Regions from separate parts of the Exiguobacterium sp. E17S genome, predicted to be linked through region 3. Evidence: riboswitches for the same ligand, from Rfam matches in the RefSeq annotation. Region 3 holds a riboswitch; each other region holds the start of a gene.
What was found. Region 3 has a riboswitch for lysine ahead of AC3B4V_RS09565 (amino acid permease). Riboswitches for the same ligand answer to the same signal wherever they lie in the genome.
Positions count from the first base shown of each region.

Region 1: another riboswitch for lysine. It lies ahead of AC3B4V_RS14115 (aspartate kinase); the one in region 3 lies ahead of AC3B4V_RS09565 (amino acid permease).
Region 2: another riboswitch for lysine. It lies ahead of AC3B4V_RS13230 (Na+/H+ antiporter NhaC family protein); the one in region 3 lies ahead of AC3B4V_RS09565 (amino acid permease).

Region 1 is NZ_JBYLRU010000005.1:91,067-99,109, reverse strand. Features, by position in the region: gene AC3B4V_RS14130 (GNAT family N-acetyltransferase) at 1-31, shown strand, start outside; gene AC3B4V_RS14125 (argininosuccinate synthase) at 149-1,354, shown strand; gene argH (argininosuccinate lyase) at 1,351-2,721, shown strand; lysine riboswitch at 2,792-2,969, shown strand; gene AC3B4V_RS14115 (aspartate kinase) at 3,082-4,281, shown strand; gene AC3B4V_RS14110 (aspartate-semialdehyde dehydrogenase) at 4,295-5,287, shown strand; partial or broken gene dapA (4-hydroxy-tetrahydrodipicolinate synthase) at 5,305-6,185, shown strand; gene dapB (4-hydroxy-tetrahydrodipicolinate reductase) at 6,182-6,928, shown strand; gene dapD (2,3,4,5-tetrahydropyridine-2,6-dicarboxylate N-acetyltransferase) at 6,915-7,622, shown strand; gene AC3B4V_RS14090 (branched-chain amino acid transaminase) at 7,648-8,043, shown strand, end outside.
Region 2 is NZ_JBYLRU010000004.1:161,608-169,650, reverse strand. Features, by position in the region: gene AC3B4V_RS13240 (PDZ domain-containing protein) at 38-907, shown strand; gene htpG (molecular chaperone HtpG) at 991-2,853, shown strand; gene AC3B4V_RS13230 (Na+/H+ antiporter NhaC family protein) at 2,919-4,502, opposite strand; lysine riboswitch at 4,614-4,792, opposite strand; gene AC3B4V_RS13225 (uracil-DNA glycosylase family protein) at 4,885-5,622, opposite strand; gene AC3B4V_RS13220 (heme oxygenase) at 5,747-6,067, opposite strand; gene AC3B4V_RS13215 (methyltransferase) at 6,157-6,816, shown strand; gene AC3B4V_RS13210 (ABC transporter ATP-binding protein) at 6,826-7,710, shown strand; gene AC3B4V_RS13205 (ABC transporter permease subunit) at 7,707-8,043, shown strand, end outside.
Region 3 is NZ_JBYLRU010000002.1:64,431-72,473, forward strand. Features, by position in the region: gene AC3B4V_RS09545 (HlyD family secretion protein) at 1-557, opposite strand, end outside; gene AC3B4V_RS09550 (TetR/AcrR family transcriptional regulator) at 800-1,354, shown strand; gene AC3B4V_RS09555 (diguanylate cyclase) at 1,397-2,488, opposite strand; gene AC3B4V_RS09560 (MarR family winged helix-turn-helix transcriptional regulator) at 2,627-3,082, opposite strand; lysine riboswitch at 3,249-3,437, shown strand; gene AC3B4V_RS09565 (amino acid permease) at 3,569-5,050, shown strand; gene AC3B4V_RS09570 (solute:sodium symporter family transporter) at 5,201-6,961, shown strand; gene AC3B4V_RS09575 (hypothetical protein) at 7,022-7,204, shown strand; gene msrA (peptide-methionine (S)-S-oxide reductase MsrA) at 7,274-8,043, shown strand, end outside.

The DNA of each region.
Region 1 (8,043 bases), on a different contig from region 3:
CCCGCACCGAACGATGGAGAAAAAAATGTAAGTCATTTTGAAAGAAATCCTGCAAAAAGGGTTTCTTTTTTTGTTTTCTATGTATATATATAATTCATAATGAATTTTTATACAGACAGATGAATTTAAAACCAGGAGGGAATTATACATGTCGAAACAAAAATTGATCTTAGCGTACTCTGGGGGACTTGATACATCGGTAGCCATCAAATGGTTGAGCAAGGACTATGACGTCATTGCCTTATGCATGGATGTCGGAGAAGGAAAAGATTTATCCGTCATTAAAGAAAAAGCACTCCTCGTCGGTGCAATCGAATCGATCGTCCTCGATGTTAAAGAAGAATTCGCACAAGACTTCGTATTACCGGCACTTCAATATGGCGCTCATTACGAAAATGCCTATCCGTTGATTTCAGCGCTTTCGCGTCCGTTGATCGCAGAAAAGCTTGTCGAAGTCGCGCATCAACATGGTGCAACGGCGGTCGCTCACGGATGTACCGGAAAAGGGAACGACCAAGTCCGGTTCGAAGTTTCGGTCGCAGCACTTGATCCATCACTCGAAGTCATCGCACCGGTTCGGGAATGGAAATGGTCACGGGAAGAAGAGATCGCCTATGCGAAAGAAAACAACGTGCCGATCCCGATCAACCTCGACAGCCCATACTCAATCGACATGAACCTCTGGGGACGGAGTAACGAGTGTGGCGTCCTAGAAAACCCTTGGACAGAGCCACCGCAAGACGCTTACGCGTTAACAGTAGCGCCAGAAGACGCTCCGGATCAGGCAGAAGAAGTCATCATTGGCTTTGAAGCAGGTGTTCCGGTCTCGATCAACGGAACGACGTATCCACTGGCGAAACTGATCACGGAACTGAACATCATCGCTGGTGCACATGGGGTCGGACGGATCGACCACGTCGAGAATCGTCTCGTCGGTATCAAATCGCGGGAAGTCTATGAGTGTCCAGGCGCAACGGTATTACTCAAAGCGCACGCTGCACTCGAGACGATTACATTGACGAAGGACGTCGCACATTTCAAACCAATTCTCAGCAAACAATACGCAGAAACGATCTATAACGGTCTCTTCCATGCACCATTAACGAAAGGCTTAAAAGCATTCTTGACGGCGACACAACAGGACGTCACAGGAGAAGTTCGCGTTAAACTGTTCAAAGGAAACGCAACCGTGACAGGTCGTCAGTCCGCTGTCTCGCTCTATGATGAGAAACTTGCGACGTACACGAAAGAAGACGCGTTCGATCATGAAGCAGCAAAAGGCTTCATCAAATTACACGGACTTGCCGTTTCGACTCATGCGAGCGTACATCGTCAGGCGGGTGTAACGAAATGACCAAACTCTGGGGTGGACGTTTTACGGAAAGTGCTTCCGCTCAAGCGGAAGCCTTCGGAGCATCGATCACGTTCGATCAAAAATTAGCGAGCGTCGATTTAAAAGGCAGTCTCGCACACGCGCAGATGCTATTTGAACAAGGGATCCTCGCTCAAGACGAGTGGACACAAATCGAGCAAGGACTGAAGCAACTGGAAACGACGTTAGCGGATCATGTGTATACGCTAGCAGATGAAGACATTCACATGAATCTCGAGCGTCTATTGACGGAACAGATTGGTCCGGTTGCAGGAAAACTGCATACGGCACGGAGCCGAAATGATCAGGTCGCAACGGATTTACATCTATGGATGGAACAACATGTTGAAGCGTTGACGACGGCATTACGCGAGCTCCAATCGGTTATCACGGAACAAGCTGAGCAACATATCGAGACGGTCATGCCAGGTTATACGCATTTGCAACGGGCACAACCGATCTCGCTTGCCCATCACTTGCTCGCTTATTTCTGGATGTTCGAACGTGATGTCGAACGGTTGACGGATAATCAAAAGCGGATCCGGAAATCACCGCTCGGGGCAGGCGCGCTCGCGGGGACGACATTCCCAATCGATCGTTTCCGTTCTGCCGAGTTGCTCGGTTTTGAGTCAATCTATCCGAACAGTCTCGACGCTGTCTCCGACCGCGATTTCGTCATCGAATACCTCGGGATCGCCTCGACCGTCATGATGCATCTCTCGCGTTTTTGTGAAGAAATCATCATCTGGGCATCGCAAGAATTTGGCTTCATCGAGTTGTCTGATGCTTTCTCGACAGGATCGAGCATGATGCCACAGAAGAAAAATCCTGATTTCGCTGAATTGATTCGTGGGAAAACGGGGCGCGTCTACGGCAATCTGATGGGCTTCTTGACGACGATGAAGGCATTACCACTCGCTTACAACAAAGACATGCAAGAGGATAAGGAAGGGGTCTTCGATACAGCAGATACCGTTCTCCAATCCGTTCAAATCTTCACCGGAATGATTGAATCTGCGACGTTTAAGACCGAAGCGCTCAAGAAGGCGACAATGCAAGACTTCTCGAATGCAACGGAACTCGCTGACTACCTTGTAACGAAAGGCATACCGTTCCGGGAAGCGCATGAAATCGTCGGCAAAGCCGTCCTTTACTGTGTGCAGAACGGTTGTTTCCTGAAGGATTTGAACCTCGAGACGTATCAAACGTTCCATCCTGATATCACAGAAGACGTCTATCCGCTCCTCGATCCGGTTCAAGCGGTAGCACGCCGGACTAGCTACGGCGGGACAGGGTTTGCTGCCGTGTTGGAGCAACTCGAACTCGCGAAACAGCATCTTGCGAATTGACGAATTTTGAAAAAAAACAGTCAAATGACTGGATTTAACAAAAGATGTCTGCTATAACTGTAACTAACAACCGACAGATAGAGGCGCGGATGACATGAGTAGCATCATTCTTGAAGGCAAGCATGCTGAATGATGTGAAAGGGGAAGTCCGCCGAAGTGAACGAGAAGATGCTTCTTCTTGTTTGCTGGTACAACGGTTAAGATCCGTTGTACTGCCGAAACCGATGTTTCGGAGCGCTATCTTACGTAAAAGAACGAATGACTTTGTCTTCGTTTGTCCGATCGTGATAACGACGGGCCGTAGGAACGCTCCTACCGGCCCGTCGTTTTTTTCTGTATCGGGACAAAGGAGATAGGATTGTGACAACTGTACTTAAATTTGGTGGAAGCTCGGTTGCGACTGTCGAACAGATTCAGTCTATTGCGAATTATTTGAAGAGTCGCGCAGCCGAAGGTGAAAAACTCGTCGTCGTCGTTTCGGCGATGGGCAAGATGACAGATTCTTTGATCGCTCAGGCGCAAGCCATCACGGATCGCCCCGAGCGAAGAGAACTCGATCGACTGCTTGCCATCGGAGAAGAACAGACGATTTCATTACTCAGCATCGCCCTCAACTCGCTCGGTGTCAAAGCGTTATCGCAAACAGGCGCTCAAGCAGGAATCAGCACGATGGGCGTGCATACGAAAAGTAAGATCAAACAGATCGATGGAGATCTGTTACGACAAAAACTCGAAACGTACGATGTCGTCATCGTCGCCGGATTCCAAGGTGTCAATGAACTCGGTGATGTCACGACGCTTGGACGGGGTGGGTCGGATACAACGGCAGTTGCCCTTGCGGCAGTCCTTGATAAACGGTGCGAAATTTATACCGATGTCGACGGTGTCTATACAGCTGATCCGCGAATCCATGCCGCCGCTCAACCGATTCCACATATCTCGTATGATGAGATGATGGAAATGAGCGCCCTCGGGTCGAAGGTCATGGAAATGCGGAGTGTCGAACTAGGAAAAAAATACGGCGTACACATCTTCGTCGGGAAAACACTTGAATCGAAAAGGGGAACATGGATCATGGAAGCGACGGAAACAATGGAACAAAAAGCGGTGACGAGTGTCAGTGTGACGAAGAACGTCTTGACGGTATCAATCAAACACGTACCGCAAACGAATGCAGCAGTAGCCGATATCTTCGAACTGTTATCCAATCGCCACGTCAACATCGACATGATCAGTCAAACGACGTTCGACAGTGACATTTTCTTATCGTTCTCATGTCCACTCGATGAGGAAGAGTTCCTCGATGAAGCATTGAAAGACATCATGGATCGCTTCACGACAGTCAAGGTCGATCGCCATAATCAACACGCGAAATTATCTGTCGTCGGAATCGGGATGCGGGATGCAACAGGTGTCGCTTCGAAATTGTTCGCAATCTTCCGAGCAGAGAACATTCCGTTCTATCAAGTTACGACTTCAGAAATCAGCATCTCATACACGATTGCACAAGCAGATATTGAACGGACGGTTGCAGCGATTGCAAACGCGTTCGAGTTATAAGGAGGGAAACAGGATGTATCATGTAGCAGTCATTGGAGCAACCGGCGCCGTCGGTCAAAAAATGTTACAAGTACTAGCCGAACTGGACTTCCCGGTCAGCCGCCTGTCCGCTTACGCTTCTGCTCGTTCAGCAGGGAACACGGTACAGTTCAAGGGAGAAGCCATCACGATCCAAGCGCTGACGCCAAACATCACGGAAGACGGGATCGATGTCGCGTTGTTCGCAGCGGGCGGAACGATCAGTGAGCAATATGCCCCGTTACTAGCTGAAAACGGAACACTCGTCGTTGATAATTCAAGTGCCTTCCGGATGCAGGAGACGATTCCACTCGTCGTGCCAGAAGTCAATCCGCAAGCGATTCAAGCAACGGACCGCTTGATCGCAAATCCGAACTGTTCGACGATTCAATCCGTCGTCGCTTTAGCACCGCTCCAGTCACTAGGATTCGAACGCGTCAACTATACGACGTATCAGGCCGTATCCGGTTCTGGTCAAAAAGGAATCGAGGATCTAGCGCGTGGAGCACGTGGAGAAGAGCCCGTCAATTATCCGCATCCGATTCACGACAACATCTTGCCGCATATCGATGTGTTCCTTGAGAACGGTTATACGAAAGAAGAGCAGAAGATGATTGATGAAACACGGAAAATCTTCAATCTTCCAGCATTACCAGTCAGTGCGACATGTGTCCGGGTTCCGGTCACGAATTCTCACTCGGTTGCAATCAACGTCACGTTTACACAACCGACGACGGTTGCAGCGATCCGTGAAGCACTTGAAAACGCACCTGGCGTCGTCCTCGTCGATGATGTCGCGAATACGCGCTATCCGATGCCACTTGACGCGAGTGGGACGGACGATGTCTATGTCGGACGAATTCGACAAGATGATAGTCTCGCGAATACGTTCCATCTTTGGTGTGTAGCCGACAATATTCGAAAAGGTGCCGCCTCGAATGCCGTACAAGTCGCACGCCAAGCCATCGAACAGTCGATTCATTCATAAAAAAGGAGGAGTTCTTCATGTTCAAAGGAGCAGGTACAGCGCTCGTCACACCATTTAATGAAGCAGGCGAGTTGGATTTACACGTATTTGAACGCTTAATCGAGCAACAACTCGCAGCAGGAATTCAGGCACTTGTCGTTGGAGGGACGACAGGAGAAGGTTCGACACTGACAAACACGGAATTCGAACAACTCCTGACGACTGCCGTTCAAGTCACGGCAGGGCGAGTGCCCGTCATTGCCGGAACGGGTTCGAACAATACGGCAGCGACGATCGAGAAAACATTACTCGCAGAACGCCTCGGTGCGGACGCAGCGATGCTCGTCACACCGTATTACAATAAAACATCGCAAGCCGGTCTCATTGCACACTTCACGGCGGTCGCTGATGCAACAGAATTACCAATCATGCTGTACAACGTTCCGTCGCGGACAGGCGTTGCGATCGCAGTCGAAACAGCAGTGACGTTAGCACGTCATCCACGCATCCAAGCCTTTAAGGAAGCGAGTGGAGATGTCAGCTTCATGGGTGAACTGATGGCGGCGATTCCGGAAGACTTCGCGGTCTTCTGTGGAATGATGATCAAATCCTGCCGTACATGGCATGGGGCGCACAGGGTGTTATTTCAGTTCTCTCTAACCCGTACCCAGCAGAGACACAAGCACTTGCTAAGGCGTTACTAGGGCAAGATCTCGTCACGGCTCGCCGGATTCAGGCAGACTTGTTACCGGTCATCGGTGCCTTGTTCAGTGACGTTAATCCGATTCCAGTCAAAGCATCGCTTGAAGAACTTGGCTTTGCTGTCGGTGCGCCGCGCTTGCCGCTCGTCCGTCAATCGGAAGCAGGACACGCGCATTTACTCGAAACGATGCGGGCTTACAAAGGAGTGGTTCGATGAAACTCGCGTTACACGGTTACGGGGCGACAGGACAATACGTCGTCGAACTCGCACCACAAAGTGTCGTAGCGATCGTTGACCGGACGAAGTCATCCGATACGATCGCTTCATATGCGGAGCTAACAGAGATGGCAGAGACGGTCGATGCGATCATCGACTTCTCGCATCCGAGTTTGCTACCGGATCTGCTCGCATATGGGCTGGCGACAAAAACACCACTCGTCATCGCGACGACTGGTTTTTCGGAGGCGGAACTGGCATCGATCAAGGACGCTGCAAAAGAAATTCCGATCTTCCAGTCGTACAATATGTCGTACGGCATCGCGATGGTGCAGCAACTGCTGAAGACACTCGTACCACTAGCAGGAGCGTATGACATCGAATTGCTTGAGAAACATCACAACCAAAAAGTCGATGCGCCAAGCGGAACGGCTGAGTTGTTATTGCAAACGATTCAGACGGTACGTGACGTCACACCGGTATATGATCGGTCACAGACGCGGCAAAAGCGAGAGACGAACGAGATCGGGATGCACGCGATGCGCGGTGGAACGATCTTCGGAGAACACGAAGTCTTATTCGCAGGTGTCGACGAATTGATTGAAATCAAACATACGGCGTTATCGAAAAAAGTATTTGCTTCTGGTGCGATCAAAGCAGCTGAAGCACTCATTCAAAAAACAGCGGGACTCTATACATTAGAGACGCTCTACACACAGGAGGATTCACATGTTACTCACTGATGCTTACGAAATTGCTAAATTCATTAAAGATGCTAAAAAACAAACACCGGTAAAACTGTACGTCAACGGCGATTTAGCGGGCTTGACGATCGAAGGCGCTACTGCATTCGGATCAGATGAATCAAAGATTTTCTTCGCGGATGCAGGACTTGCGGCTACTTTCTTAGAAAAGTATTCAGATCGCATCACTGATGTTCACGTGGAGTATGACCGTCGCAACAGTGCGGTACCAATGCTTGATACACGTCACTTAAATGCGCGCATCGAGCCAGGTTCATGGATTCGTGATCATGTCGTCATCGGTGACAACGCAGTCGTCATGATGGGTGCGATCATCAATATCGGTGCATCAATCGGAGATGGTACAATGATTGATATGAACGCTGTCGTCGGTGCACGTGGGACGATCGGGAAAAACGTTCATGTCGGTGCAGGTGCCGTGGTCGCGGGTGTCCTCGAACCACCTTCAAAAACACCTGTCATCATTGAAGACGGTGTCTTGATTGGTGCAAATGCAGTCATTCTTGAAGGCGTCAAAGTCGGCAAAGATGCCGTCGTCGCTGCTGGTAGTGTCGTCACAGAAGACGTACCTGCTGGAAGCGTCGTTGCCGGAACACCTGCACGTGTCATCAAACAGAAAGATGCGAAAACAGAAGAGAAGACGCAATTGGTGGATGATTTACGTTCACTCTGATTGACGTCGAAGAGGAGGAAAACACATGGCAGTGGATACACAGTATGGAGAAGCAATTTGGTTAGATGGAGTCTTTCATGATCCGAAAGATGCGAACACGAGCGTCATGTCACATGCGATTCACTACGGTAGTGGATTCTTTGAAGGAATTCGTGCATACGCGACACCGGACGGACCGGCGATTTTCCAATTGAAGGAACATATCGAGCGTCTCTTCCGCAGTTGTGCGTATTACCACGTCACGATTCCGTATACGGTGGATGAACTCGTTCAGGCGACGATTGATCTAGTTGCGAAAAACGGATTCGAATCTTGTTATATCCGTCCATTCGTGTTCCTCGGTACGCCATGGCAAGCATTGATGGCGAAAGATACGACGGTTCATGTCGGCATCTCTTGCTGGGAGCTTGGGGAATACTTC
Region 2 (8,043 bases), on a different contig from region 3:
GTACATCTACAACAGCACAATCGCTGTATAGAGGGAGATGAGAACGCTGACATTCGATCAATGGCAACTTGCCAAAAAATTATTACACGAAGCCGTCCAGTACCAAATGACACTCGAGAAGAGTGCATTCGCAAGTGAATTGATCGACCAAACGACACCGGTCCTCTGGTTTGGTGATGCGACACGTAGCAGTTGGGTGACGATCGCGACGAACCCATCTCGATCGCAGTTTTTAGACCGAACAGGTACATTGCGATTTGACGAGCATGGTCCGCTTTTCATACGTCCACAATCTATGACATGGAATGCGTATTTACAAGAAGAGACATTGACGGAATCGATCCGACGCTTCAATCGTTACTTCAAACAACCAAATGTGTACCGGACCTGGTTCGGTCGACCAGGTGGCGGTAAGCTCGAAGGATTCTTGAACGGACTCGGTGCGTCGTTTTACGAGAAGACGCTTGATCCGGTCATTCACTTGGATTTTTTCCCGTTTCCGACACACCACTACATGGGAGCGATCAAAGAACGCAGCGTGTTGGAAGATAGTCCATTCGGTCAGACATTTTTGTTACGCCTGCTTGAACTGTTTTCGATAAAAGGAATCATCCTGCTCGGTAAGGAACACACGGAACGATTTGCGAAGCTCGAACCAGATATCGATTGGACAACCTATCGACCAACGGATTATCCGGACGCGATTTTTCAAGTTGGCTTATCGTCACGATTTCAGGTACCCGTCGTCGGACTCCACTTCAAACCGAGTGAGCAGTTCATCGGTCTCGGTAATCGAAAGGATGAAAACGGCGTTAGCCATGGCACCTACGGGTCAGCAGAACACTTACGTCAAATTGGAATGATTGTCCTTGAAAAAGTTACGACATACAGTGCAAAAGGAGATTGACAGATATTTCGAACTCCCTAATAATAGGAGGTGAATTAGCACTCTATATGATTGAGTGCTAAAAAAGGGGAGGCAGAATGAGCATGGAAACGAAACAATTTAAGGCGGAATCAAAACGATTGCTGGAGATGATGATTCATTCCATCTATACGCATAAGGAGATTTTCCTGCGCGAATTGATCTCGAATGCAAGTGACGCCATGGATAAGATGTACTATAAAGCATTGACTGACGAGACGATTTCGTTCGAAAAGGAACACTACAAAATTACGATCGAACCAAATAAAGAAGCGCGTCAACTCATCATTCGTGATACGGGAATCGGAATGACGAAGGAAGAACTAGAAGACAATCTCGGTACGATCGCAAAAAGTGGATCGCTTGCCTTCAAGGCAGAGAATGAAGCACAAGATGGTCATGATATCATCGGACAATTCGGTGTCGGATTCTATTCTGCCTTCATGGTCGCAGACGTCGTCACTGTCGTTACGAAACCGTTCGGCAGTGCAGTCGCTTATAAATGGGAATCGCGCGGTGTCGAAGGTTATACGATCGAGGAAATCGACAAGGAAACCGTCGGAACGGAGATTACACTCCACATCAAGGCGAACGAGGAAGAAGAATCGTATGACGAATACCTCGAGACGTATCGCTTGCGCAGTATCATCAAAAAATACTCAGATTTCATTCGTTATCCGATAGAGATGAAGGAACTCGAACGTCAGCCGATCGAAGGCAGTGACGAGACGGAAGAGGTCGAAGTCGTCAAGACGATCAACAGCATGGTGCCGATCTGGCGGAAGAACAAACGGGAACTGACAGACGAAGACTATACGAACTTCTACCAAGAGAAGCGGTATGGTTTCGACACACCGGCGAAACACATTCATATCAGTGTCGACGGCGCTGTTCGTTATCAATCGATCTTATTCATTCCGGAGCAAGCGCCGTACGATTATTATTCGAAGGAATTTGAAAAGGGTCTTGAACTCTATGCCAACGGTGTCTTGATCATGGAAAAATGCAGCGACTTGTTGCCGGATCACTTCAGTTTCGTCAAAGGGATGGTCGACTCGGAAGACTTATCGCTCAACATCTCGCGTGAGTTACTGCAGCACGATCGTCAATTGAAATTGATCGCGAAAAACATCCAAAGTAAGATCAAGACACAACTCGAAGCACTTCTGCGCGAGGATCGTACGAAGTACGAAACGTTCTATCAAGCGTTCGGACGTCAGCTGAAGTTCGGTATGTATAATGATTACGGCATGCATAAAGAACAGGTGCAGGACCTCGTCCTCTTCTACTCAGCCAAGGAGAAGAAGTTGATCACACTCGCAGAATACGTCGCAGCGATGCCGGAAGATCAGGCACATATCTATTACGCTGCTGGTGAGAGTACGAATCGTCTGGATAAATTACCACAATCCGAGCTCGTTCGTGATAAAGGGTATGATATCTTGTACTTCACGGAAGAGATCGATGAGTTCGCGATTCAGATGCTCGTGACGTATAACGAGAAGACGTTCAAGTCGGTCACAAGCAGCGATTTAGGGATTGAAGCAGCAGAAGCGGAGACGACGGACGCACAAGCAGAGATGTTCCAAGCTATGCAGGAAGTGCTAAGTGGACAAGTCAAGGAAGTCAAAGCCTCAACGCGTCTCAAATCGCATCCCGTCTGTTTTGCGACGGACGGCGCCGTCTCGATCGAGATGGAGAAAATCCTGAAGGCGATGCCGAATAACGAAGGGGTAGAAGCGGTCAAGATTCTTGAATTGAATCCGTCACACGCAGTGTTCCACTCTCTTGAAACGGCATATCAAAACGATCGTTCGAAATTCGAGCGCTATACAAAACTGATGTATCAACAAGCATTGCTTGTCGAAGGGCTTCCACTCGAGGATCCAGTAGCGTTCGCGAATGATGTGTGTTTATTGATGGTATGAAACGAATAGATGTAAAAAAGGCATTGGATGCGCGCATCCAATGCCTTTTCTCGTACAGTGTTACATTAATCTGTTTGTAAATCAGAAGCAGTTTCACCTTTTTTTGAGAGAACGTTCAAAACGACGACAAAGAGTACGAATGTAACTAAGGCTCCGATGAAACCGAAGACTGAAGACTCGGTGAAACCGATGACTAAATAACCGACTGCCGCAGTAACAGCACCGACTAGCGCATACGGTAACTGTGTCGTAACGTGATCGATGTGATGGGATCCAGCCCCTGTCGAACTTAGGATTGTCGTATCGGAAATCGGTGAACAATGGTCACCGAAGACAGATCCAGCAAGAACAGCAGCAAGCGTCGGTAACAAGAGTGAGGCATCAACAGCCATGACGAGATCCGCACCGATTGGCAACATGATTCCGAATGTGCCCCAACTTGTTCCTGTTGAGAATGCCATCAAGCCGGCAATCAAGAATAATAAGAATGGCAAGTACGAAGCAGAAATCGAGTTGCTGACGAAGCTCGCGAGATAGTCACCGGTTTTCATATCACCGATGACAGCGATGATCGTCCAAGCGAATAACAGAATCACGACTGCTGGCCACATCGAACGCATACCAGCGACAATACTTGCACGGTAATCGCGGCCCGGAATTTTCCGACCGATAAGCATCAGGAAGGCAACGATCAAACTAATGACGACACCTGCGACGAGGGAACGGGTGACGTCCGTTGCCTCAAATGCACCGATTAAAGTAAACGGGCGGTTGTCGGCTGCAAGTGCCTGAGCACCTGTTCCGAGTAACGCACTGATCGTAGCAATGACGAGAACGACGATTGGAACGACGAGATCCCGGACTTTTCCGTTCGTATGTTCGTTGACCTCTTTTGCCATTCCCATCGGTGTTCCTTTTGACGCATCAAAAAGTTCACCATTCGCGGCACGGCGTTCATGCTGTTTCATCGGTCCAACAGAGACGCCAGAGTAAGCGATGTAAAGTGTTAAAAGTAATGCGAAAATCGCATAGAAGTTCATTGGAACGATCATCATAAAGGCACTAAACGCTGAGTAATCCGTAATCGAGTGCGTCGTTAAGATACCGGCGATGATAGAGATGATGAATGCGCCCCAACTCGAAAGCGGACTGATGACACAAACAGGCGCAGCTGTTGAGTCAATCAAATAGGCAAGCTTCGCACGTGAGACACCACGGCGATCCGTTAACGGACGACTGACGTTGCCGACAGCGAGACTATTGAAGTAATCATCGATGAAAATTAGGATACCGAGTCCAAAGGCAACTAAGCGTGCACCACGCGCTGTCTTGACGTGCGTAGAAGCCCATTCACCGAAAGCGCGAGCGCCACCTGATGTCTGAATCAATGTGGAAAGGACGCCGAGCAATAACAAGAAAACAAGCAATAAGACGTTCCACTCGTTTAAGGCACCGTCCGCCCAAAAGAGGCTGAAGATATTCTTGCCGAGATAGGTTACCGTATCGATCGGGTTAAAACGGTGGAGTAACAGGGCACCGACGAGAATGCCGACACCTAACGAAAGAACGACCTTTCGGGTAAAGATGGCTAATAAGATAGCTAGTAAAGCAGGTACAAGGGCAATAATGGAATCTGAATAGTTGACCATGAAAAATATCCTCCTCTTTAATAAATGGCTTAAAGATGAGACCCCGCGGCACAAAAAAAGCAAGGGCACCGGCAACAAAGCCGACACCCTCGCTGGATGCGTCTTTCTTAGCCGAATTGGAGCGCTCCATACAATTGTTATGTATGGCAATCGATCGGGTGTTTCCCGAATCGACCAACGACGATATGCTCGACACATACTGTCATTTCGGCGATGTCACCTTTCCTGTAGTCGTCTTCGTTGTCATCCTCGGACCAAGTACTGATTGAAATCGCGCCTCTACCTCATCGATAGAATAGTCATATTCTGTTCTTATGGACACTTTATCATGTATTTCAGAAGCGATTCAACCATATATTCTGATAATTTAAGATAAAGTTGTTTATTCAGCAAAATGTTGAATGAGCTGTTTCATCAAATAGGCTTGGTTTTCCTCGAATTGTTTTTTTCGATGACCGTTCGCGCCAGATGGGTGAGGGAAGCCGGAAAGAAGCTGATGCTGTTCGATTCGTCCATCATGAATCAATCCACGGACTTGCGTCTCGACGACCCGACCGAGTGGAATCAATAACGCTGGTTTTTGTAACTGATTGATCTCAGCGACGAAGTGTTCTTCCGCGTAATGTTTTAACAAAGGACTACGACTAATTTTCGGTTGATGACCCGAGTAATTCTTTTCGCGATAAAAGACGGGTTGCTTTAACAGTGACGTTGGATGCAATAATTTCTGATGTTGATGGAATAAGCTAGTAGCCGTCTCAATTCCGAGTAATGCTGGAAGCTCGAGTGTATCAAGCATCTGGACGAGATTACGTCGCATCGTTCCAGCAAAGCTTGCTGTATATTTGACGAGGCGTGCCGTCTCTTCTAATGAAACACCATGATGGAGGGCATCCGTCGCTTCTTCGAAAGCGATTCGCATCTGTTCAAAACCTGGTGTGATCCCGATGATGACGACTTTTGCTTCAGTATTGACATATTCGCCAATCGGAGAGTAATAGACGGTCAGCTCGTTCTCCTGTTGCAATAAAAAATCGTCCGTCCATAATTCATCACGTCGTAACGTACGATCGTCAGGTAAGCTACGAATGGCTTGTTCAAATATAGTTAATGAATTCATGAAGGACCCTCTCTCTCTGTAATGGCACTATGATAACAAATAATACCATTTGTGACAATTCGACCCTTTCACTATTTGTGTATAGGTATATAAAAAAGGACTCGATACGAGTCCTTTTCGTGCATCATGCGCGTTCTTTGACCGAAGCGACTTCATATGTCAGAATCTCGCTGCCGAGCATTGGCGATTCTCCTGCCTCACTACTCGCAGGTCGACTATGTGACGCTTTGAAATCGTCACTCTCCCGCCACGCTTGAAAACTCTTCATATCTTCCCAGTACATGTTGACGTTCATTTCATCGTGTTCTTCGATGTTTTGCGTCAATAAGACCTCAACACGGATGAATCCGTCCATCGTATCAAGTCCACTTGGACGCGTAAAACGAGGAGCGAGAGCTGCAGCCATCCCTTTTTTGACTTTAATCCGGTTCGTAACGACGATCATCATAAAATCCCCTTTCAAAAAACGAGTAACGTACTTCTTTAGTATAGTACGATGAGGGAAAGAATGCCGGAAAGAAGGAACAAAAGACGATGAATGAACAGGAATATGATCAACGATTACGAATTGAGACCATTGAGATGCAACACCTTTATGGTGTGTTTAGTCACTACAATCGCTATGAACCGACGCCTTATGCGGCACTCAGCGAATTATGCGAAACCTATCCGTTTCAAAAAGAGGATACTGTCATCGATTTCGGGTGTGGGAAAGGGCGTTTAAACTTTTACTTACACGATCGTTTTGACTGTTCCGTCATCGGAATCGAGATGAACGGACAATTTTACGAGGACGCACTTCGGAATATGGCGAACTACCAAGGTCGACGGAAGCGGCGTTCCGGAAGTTTGCGATTCGAACAGACGTATGCCGAGCAGTATACCATTCCGGATGAGGCGAATAAGTTTTATTTCTTTAATCCATTCTCTTCACAAATTTTCATGAAAGTGATCGATCACATTTTAAGTTCGGTCGAACGTTCCCCGCGTTCGGTTGATCTCATCTTGTATTACCCGACCGATGAATACCGGGAGTACTTGGAGCGCCATACCTTATTCGAGCAAATCGATGAGATTCGATTACGAGACCTCTATGAAAAAAATCATGACGAGCGGTTCGTCATCTATCGCTTTGATCCGAACAAACTGCTTCAAAACGGGTATGAATACAGTGAGGAAAGAAATAAAAGATAGGGAGGTCGGATGATGATCCGTTTGGAGCATGTGACGAAGGAATTTGCGCCGGGGCGTGGGATATTCGATGTCAGTTTTACAGTTGATCCGGGTACGATATTCGGTTTCATCGGACCAAACGGATCTGGAAAATCAACGACACTCCGACATTTGATGGGACTACTGGCGGCGGATGGTGGAAAGGCGACGATCGGTGGTTTTGATTGCTGGAATCAAAGTAAAGAAGTGAAGAAATTGGTCGGTTATTTGCCAGGGGAGATTAGTTTACCTGGAGACATGACGGGAGCAGACATGCTGGATTTGATGCAACGACTACACGGTAGCGATCCGGCACGGCGACAACTGTTGTTGAAACGATTTCCTTTTGAGACGAAGACGAAAATCCGCAAGATGTCAAAAGGGATGAAACAAAAATTGGCACTTGTCGGTTGCTTCATGAAGGATGCACCCGTCTATCTACTTGATGAGCCGACCAGTGGACTCGATCCTTTGATGCAAGAGCGTTTTTTAGAGTGGATCGAACAGGAGAAGCATGCTGGAAAAGCGATTCTAATGAGTTCACACCATTTTCCGGAGATGGAAAAATCGTGCGATCGAGCGGCTTTAATCAAAACAGGGCGCATCATCGTCGAATCGGATATTCATGAGTTGGTTCGATCGAGTCGAAAGACGTACACGATCGTCTTCCGAACGGAGGTGGAAGCAGCACAGTTCGCGATGCAAGTCGGTGTTGAACCGAAGCGGACAGAAGTCAGTTTTCAAACGGATGAGACGCTAAGCTTGAATCAGGCGATCGCTTATTTAACGCAGTACGATGTACGGCTGATTCGTCCGTCAGCAGATGATTTAGAACAGGTCTTCTTGCATTATTATGGAGAGGAGGAATCGTCGTGATATTGCTGATCCGCTCTTTATTCAAGCAGGTTAGAAAGCCCGTGCTTGCTTATGCGATTGGAACGAGTCTCTACTTATTGATGCTTGCGTTGCTTTATCCATCGATGATGAAGACCGGTTTACTAGAAGCAAAACTAGAAGCGTTACCTCCGGAAGTCTTAAAAGCATTTCAATACGATAAGGTGACAGGGTTCGAGAATGTACTGGATCTGCTCGGGGGAAACTATTATGGACTGATTTTTCAAGTCATTGCGAGTCTATTCTTGCTCTCATTAGCAGCGCGACTCGTTGCGCGACCAATCGACAATGGAGAGCTGATCGTCTATCTAGCAG
Region 3 (8,043 bases):
TTCGTGTAGTTCGCGTTTCCGTTTGAAGAAGGCATCATTGAGAACGTGGAAGCCGTCGTCATACCGATTTGCTCGACTTCACCAGAAAGTGTCGTGTCCGGGTAGCTGTCGACGTAAACATCCACTGTTTGTCCGACTTTGATTTCATCGATTTCTGTTTCTTCGATGTTCGCTGTGACCCAAAGGTCGTTTAAGTCAAAACCATATGCGAGAGGTGTACCTGCTGCGACGAAGCCGTTCTTTGTCGCCATCGACTGAACGATCGTTGCTTTTGAGGGCATTGAAACCGAGAGATCCGTCGGTTTTTGTCCGGCTTGTGCCGTCATGACGTGTCCGACTGTTGCGCCACTGGCAAGTGATTCGCCTGTTTTCGCAGACCAGTCTGTTAATTTACCAGCGCTTGGGCTCGCAACCGTTATCATCTTACCGTCGATTTTCGCATTGTCTGTTTTGACATAGCTCGTTGCTTGATCGTAATAGTAGTATCCGACAACACCACCACCGATTAAAACGATGAGTGTCACGATATTGATGATCAATAATTTTTTCATACTCATGGGTGTGTTAGCATCCTTTCTTGTGTACAATCGATTCAAAAAAAGTACTCCTCTGGGGGGAGGAGTAATTAATATAGTTAATTATATGGAACGTTAGCTAACAAACAACCGACAATTTCCGACAAAATGTTGGAAAAATAGATGATAACGGATTCATTAATGAAAAGATGGTGAAAAAGGAGTGAAATATGGATGAATGAGAGCCGTGATCCCCGACCAAAACGTCACGTGACCGTATTACAATGGAATTATTTCGTTTACTGAAGACGCACAGCTTCTCGAGCATTACTGTTAAAATGTTGACGGATGGAGCAGGTGTGAATCGTTCGACCTTCTACGCACACTATACAGATAAGTATGACTTGCTCGACCAAGTCGTTGAGGAGCAAATGAAGGCACTTGAACAAGCAATTCGGATCACGGGTACAGGAACTGTCTTTCCGACAGTCGAGCAGGTGAGTCGCTATTTTGCTCGTTTGTTCATTCATATCGAAGAAAATGAACTATTCTATCAGACGATGCTCGTTCAAGGACCGATCAAAACGTTCATCTCTCGTTTTCTCGATACTTTGAAAGAGAATTATCGAATTGTGTTTCGACCGCAAATCACAGAAGAAGCTACGTTCGTCGATCGGGACTTATTATTGAACTATGTCATTGGTGGACAGTTGGGATTGTTGATTTCTTGGTTACGAAACGGTCGACCGTATTCATCAGAGTATATGGCAGAACAATTAAGTCGGATGATCGTCTTTGGAACGGTTGAGAGTATCGGTTTTCCTAAAGAGACGGAATGAGGACGTAAAAAAGACACTTCCCTGCGGAAGTGTCCAATCAGTTTAAGCCTGTCGGAATGCGAGTTCTTTCGTATAGATCGTACTCCGATTCCGTCCACTTTCTTTTGAATAATACAACGCTTTATCTGCCTGTTGTAATGCTTCAAGTGACGTATGCGAACCACTGGAATGTGAAATCCCAAGTGAGATCGTAATTTGTAGATCAGGTACATCTGCTGTCGGGAACAGGTTACGTGCGACCGTGAGCCGAGCTAGTTCTGCTATTTTTTGCGCTTCTTTCGCCGAAGTACTTGGTAAGATGATTAAAAATTCTTCACCACCGTACCGTCCGACGAGGTCGTCTGGACGCGTCAAGGAAGCGAGAGTCATGCCGAGTTGGCGTAACACATCATCGCCCGCATCATGACCATATGTATCATTGACATGCTTGAAGAAATCGATATCGATGAGCACAAGTGAATAGCCTTGATCGGTCGAACCGACAAGCGATAGCGAGTCATCCAGACGACGGCGATTGGCGAGCCCTGTCAAAGCATCCGTCATGGCGAGTTTCTGCTGATACTGGATGTTTTCGAAGTGACGGCGTAATTCCGTCAGTAATCGAAAGGCAACAAAGCCAGCTAATAAATTAAAGAAGACGTACGCAATCGAGATTTTAAAGAATGTCGACCAGCTGTGCGTCAAGATGTAGATGGCGGGTAACGAATAGAGAATACCGACCAACACCATAAGTTGAAAATGACGAATCGAGACATGGACGAATCGACGAATGATCCCAATCGTCGTGATGAATAAGACGATGATCAGCGTAGATAAATAAAATCCTTCCATTTGATCAACTGGTGTTAAAAAGTAACGTGTCCCGATGATCATTGCTCCTGCAACGATGGCGCTTGGGAAACCACCGAACAGCATGGCGATCGCGACGGGAACGATACGTAAATCAACACGGGCGACATCGATTTGGATCCCATTGAACATTAATAAGACCGCAATCAGACCAGAGACTGCTCCGAGTATAAGTCGAATGCTCCATTTGGAGTTCAATGAAATACGCGGTTGATTCCGAAACGGTAAGAACAAGAGAGTAATCGTTGTGAACAGTAGACAAAAGTTAATGATGAATTGATTCATGATGGACAACAAATCCTCCCAACTCCCCCAGCTAACAGATTTCCATATATATACTTCCAGTATACTCAAGTAGATAACGGTTAGACAGAGGGAAATCTTTAGACCAAAATAGAAAAAACGGTAGAAAATCTACCGTTTTTAAGAAGATGAAGTAAGGGTATCCTCATCCATCGTCTGTAAAATTTTATCAAAGACATGAACCATCGTTTCGAGCTCTTCTTCCGTCAATGTACCGAAGCGGTCTTGTAAATAGTTTTTCCGGACGATTTCGAGATCCCGAAATGCACGTTCCCCGTCCTCCGTCAAAGCGAGTACGATTGAACGACGATCTTCCGTCGAACGTGTCCGTGTGACATATCCTTGTTTATACAGCTTATCCGTCAAAGCAGTGACTTGACTCGTCGCGAGCTCAAATTGTTCCGCAAGAAGCGTCGGGCGCTGAGGACCATTTTCTGAAAGGCTTCGTAAGATGAAAAACTCACTCCGGGTCGCCGTTCCTTCAAATAGCCGGTTAAGTTCACGTCGCAGGGTACGAAGAATGACACGCATTTGTTCCTCGAGTCGATAAGTTAGCAAATCACGTTCCTGTGGCATGCAAGCAGCATCCTTTCTCTCAGTGGACTTCTACCATTTAGTGTACTAAACATATCGGATTTTTACCATCGACTACCCCAGATTCGAAAAAAGGCAATTGACAATTTCGTGGCGTTTTGTGTAATATGGCGTAGTAATAACTAACTTAATTCAGTTCTCACTCAACCAGTGGGATGGAGGTTGCAGTTCTTAAGAGTACGGTTACGGATGTCGTCAAGCGACAGATGAGGTGACCTGAAAGGAAGAATTGCCGAAATCAATCATCGCTTTGAAGATGATCGATTGGGATTAGATCAAATAGGTCTAATACTGTCACAAGTCGGGTATCACCTACTTGTGGAGAGCTATCTTTCACGACGGTAGAATGAGGCGCATCCATTTTATTATGTTGCGTTCTCATCTTCCATCTGGAAGATGAGGGCGCTTTTTGTTTTTTCATTCAAAAAGTGTCCTCTCAAAAATTTATTAAAGAGAGAAGCGAACGAAATGAACAATCTAGATGTGAAACAAACAACAGATTCGACAGCAGAAGGATTAAAACGTGGATTACAAGCCCGTCATATGTCGATGATCGCCATCGGTGGAGCGATCGGAACAGGACTCTTCATTGCGTCCGGTGCTTCCGTCGCAGCAGCAGGACCAGGTGGAGCGCTCCTATCATATGCAATCGTTGGTCTGATGGTCTATTTCCTCATGACAAGTCTTGGTGAAATGGCAGCGTATATGCCGGTCGCCGGATCCTTCTCGACCTATGGAACGAAATTCGTCGATCCATCATTCGGCTTTGCGCTCGGCTGGAACTACTGGTACAACTGGGCAGTCACGATCGCAGTCGAGCTCGTCGCAGCACAAATCGTCATGACATATTGGTTCCCGGATGTTCCTGGATTTTACTTCAGTGCCTTGTTCCTCTTACTCATGATCGGCTTGAACTACTTCTCCGTTAAAGGATTTGGGGAAGCGGAGTATTGGTTTGCGATGATTAAAGTCGTTACCGTCATCGTCTTCTTAGTCGTCGGTGTTGCGATGATTTTTGGTGTCTTTACATCAGAGCCACCGGTTGGCTTTAAAAACTTTGCTCTTGGCGATGCGCCGTTCGTCGGTGGGATTCCTGCCGTCATCGGTATCATTCTCGTTGCCGGATTCAGTTTCCAAGGAACGGAGCTGGTCGGGATTGCCGCGGGTGAATCGGAAGATCCGAAAAAGAATGTTCCAAAAGCAGTCAAACAAGTCTTCTGGCGCATCTTGCTTTTCTACGTCTTCGCGATTTTCGTCATCGGAATGCTCATTCCGTATACGAGCCCAAACTTGGTTTCGAATGACATTACGGACGTAGCGGTTAGTCCGTTTACGCTCGTCTTTGAAAAAGCGGGTCTTGCCTTTTCAGCAGCACTCATGAACGCCGTCATCTTGACGTCTGTTCTATCTGCCGGAAACTCAGGTATGTATGCTTCGACTCGGATGCTTTATACGCTTGCTCGCCAAGGAGATGCACCGAAGTTGTTCGCGAAAGTATCGAAAAACGGTGTACCGCGTAACGCTTTGCTCGCAACAGGAGCAATCGGTGCCCTCTGTTTCTTGACGTCAATGTTTGGTGGACAAGTCTACTTGTGGTTACTCAATGCTTCCGGTATGACAGGATTCATCGCATGGCTCGGGATTGCAATCAGTCACTATCGTTTCCGTAAAGGATTCCTTGCACAAGGTCACTCGTTGAAAGACTTACCATATGTGGCACCAGCGTTCCCATTCGGTCCGCTGTTCGCATTCGGTCTTTGTTTCCTCGTCATCGTCGGTCAAAACTATGCCGCATTCCTCGCGGATCAAATCGATTGGGTCGGAATTGCCGCAACGTATGTTGGTATTCCATTATTCCTTGCCTTCTGGTTAGGACATAAATTCAAAAATCGAACGTCGATCGTTCGTTATGACGAGATGGACTTCCCGGAACATCCACGTCAATCGTAATATGTGAACCACCTTCTAGAATGAAGGTGGTTTTTTATTCTCTTAAATGAAAACGTTTTCTAAAATATAGTTTTGAAAAAGTATAAAAAAGGAATCAATGAATACATATTCAAAAATAGAAAATATGAATAAAAAATAGGGGGAAGACGCATGACTACATCTGATTTATTTTTTACATTAGGTTCTGCAGCGTTTTTCATGTTGCTCGTTGCCTACATATCCTACCGATTGACGCGTGGAAAAACACAAGGCGTCGATGAATACTTCTTAGCAGGTCGAGGGCTAAGTGGCGTTTTCATTGCCGGATCACTACTGCTGACGAATTTGTCGGCAGAACAGTTGATTGGACTAAATGGACAATCTTTCATGGGGAACATGTCGAGTATGGCGTGGGAAGTCACGGCGGGATTTGCTGCCATCATCATGGCCATCTATCTGCTCCCGAAGTTTCTCGGGCTTGGTATCTCGACATTACCGGAATACTTAAGTCACCGGTATGATGAGACGGTTCGCCGGATGACAGTATTACTCTTTTTGCTCGGATATATGTGCGTCACGATTCCTTCGATGCTTTATTCAGGTGGGATTGCTGTCTTGCAGCTATTCGATGTTCCGGAACTCTTTGGTCTCAGTTATACGCAATCCCTTTGGTTAGTCGTCTGGGTCGTCGGGATCATCGGAGCAATTTATGCGATTTTTGGAGGGCTACGTGCGGTGGCTGTCTCGGATACCTTGAACGGGATCGGGCTTGTCTTCGTCGGATTCTTAGTTCCGGTGCTTGGCTTTATTGCACTGGGTGACGGGAATTTACTTCAAGGGATGAAGACGATTGCGACCGTTCAACCGGAGAAGTTGAACGCAATTGGAAGCTCAACCGATGCCGTTCCGTTCTTCTCGATTTTCACGGGTATCCTATTTGCGAACTTATTTTATTGGTCACTCAATCAATATGTCATTCAACGTGTGCTCGGGGCAAAAGATTTGAAGGAAGGACAGAAGGGCGTCCTCATGACAGGATTCTTGAAGTTATTAGTTCCAATCTTCATGCTGATTCCTGGGATCATTGCCTATCACTTGTATGGGAACACACTAACGAGCGGTGATTTATCATATCCTCGTCTCATTACGGAGTTGTTGCCTGTCTCGCTGATGGGATTTTTCTTAGCTGTCTTACTTGGAGCCGTCTTCAGTTCGTTTAACTCGTTGCTAAATAGTATTGCAACACTTTTCGTTCTCGATATATATCAGCCGGTGTTTGCGAAAGAGGCGAGTGATGAACATTTGATTCGTGTCAGTAAATGGTTCGGAACGATCGTTGCTTTAATCTCTTTCGTCATCGCACCATTCTTGATGTACGCGCCGGACGGCTTATGGAGTTTGATCCGGCAATTCACAGGTTTTTTCAACATTCCGATTCTCGTCATCGTATTAATGGGGATTTTCATGAAACGAATTCCGGCGATTGCAGCGAAAATCGTCATCGTCTTTCACGTGTTCGCGTATTACTTATTCGTCTTCGGTTTCAAACAACTGTTCGGCTGGGATCATGGCATTAGCTATATTCATGGGTACGGTATTCTACTCGTGATTGAAGTGCTGTTCATGATATTCATGGGATATCGTTACCCGGTCGTCCAGTCAAGAAAGGTCAATCGACGACAGTCTGTCGAGCTCACTCCATGGAAGTTCGCGATTCCGGTTTCGATCTTATTATGCACATCCATCATTTGGACGTACGTTCTGTTTTCAAAAATCGGACTGGCTTCGACAGCAGGAATCGTATCGATTTGGTTCTGGCCGGTCACGTTAGGACTTGTCATTGCAACGATCGTATTATGGCGTGTGTCGCTAAACGCTTGGGAAGCGAAGTACCGGACCTATCTCGAAGAAGAGTACCGTCAAGCCGAATAATCCTCTCGCAGAAGGCATGACATATCGGGTAAGATGAAAGAAAAACAGGAGGCGATCTTCGTGAATTACTGGTACCACTTCAAGCGTGCCTTCTTACCGATCGCATTATTGCTTGTGACGCTTGCCTTGTACCAAATGATTTATCGTTTGAATAACATCTGGTATTCGCTTGGAGGACTTCTTCTTGTCTTTGCAGCGATTTACTTCGTCATGCGTCGTCTAAAAGCGAATCCAGAGGATTGAATGAGCAGGAAAGTCGAGTCCATTCTCTGAACGCGGTAAAATAGACACATACAGAGGAGGGGAAGATAGATGGCAAAAGCAATATTTGCAGGTGGTTGTTTCTGGTGCATGGTCAAGCCATTCCATAAATATGATGGGGTAGAGCAGGTCATTTCAGGATATACCGGTGGTCATACAGAGAACCCGACTTATAAAGAGGTCTGTTCGGAAACGACAGGTCACTTGGAGGCGGTTGAAGTCACGTACGATCCGTCCGTCATTACGTACGAAGAATTACTCGAGATCTTCTGGCGTCAAATCGACCCGACAGATGGTGGAGGTCAATTCAATGACCGTGGTGAATCGTACCAACCGGCTATCTTTTATGTCGATGAAGCACAGCGTGAAGCAGCTGAACGTTCGAAAGCAGCGCTTGACGCATCAGGACGCTTCTCGCGTCCGATCGCGGTAGAGATTCGTCCAGAAAAGCCGTTTTGGCCAGCCGAAGAATATCACCAAGATTATTATAAAAAGAATCCGTTCCGTTATCAGATGTATAGTGTCGGCTCAGGTCGCGCGAAATTCATCAAGGAAGCGTGGAAGGACCACGGTAAGGAAAAAGAACTGAAAGAGCGTCTGACACCAATTCAGTATAAAGTCACACAAGAGAACGGGACAGAACCCGCTTTCCGTAACGAATACTGGGATGAAGAACGTCCAGGACTGTACGTCGATATCGTCGATGGTACACCACTCTTCACATCAAAAGATAAATTCCAGTCAAACTGTGGTTGGCCGAGTTTCGCTAAACCGATCTCAGAAGACAAGATGGAAGTCGAACTCGATACGAGTCACGGGAT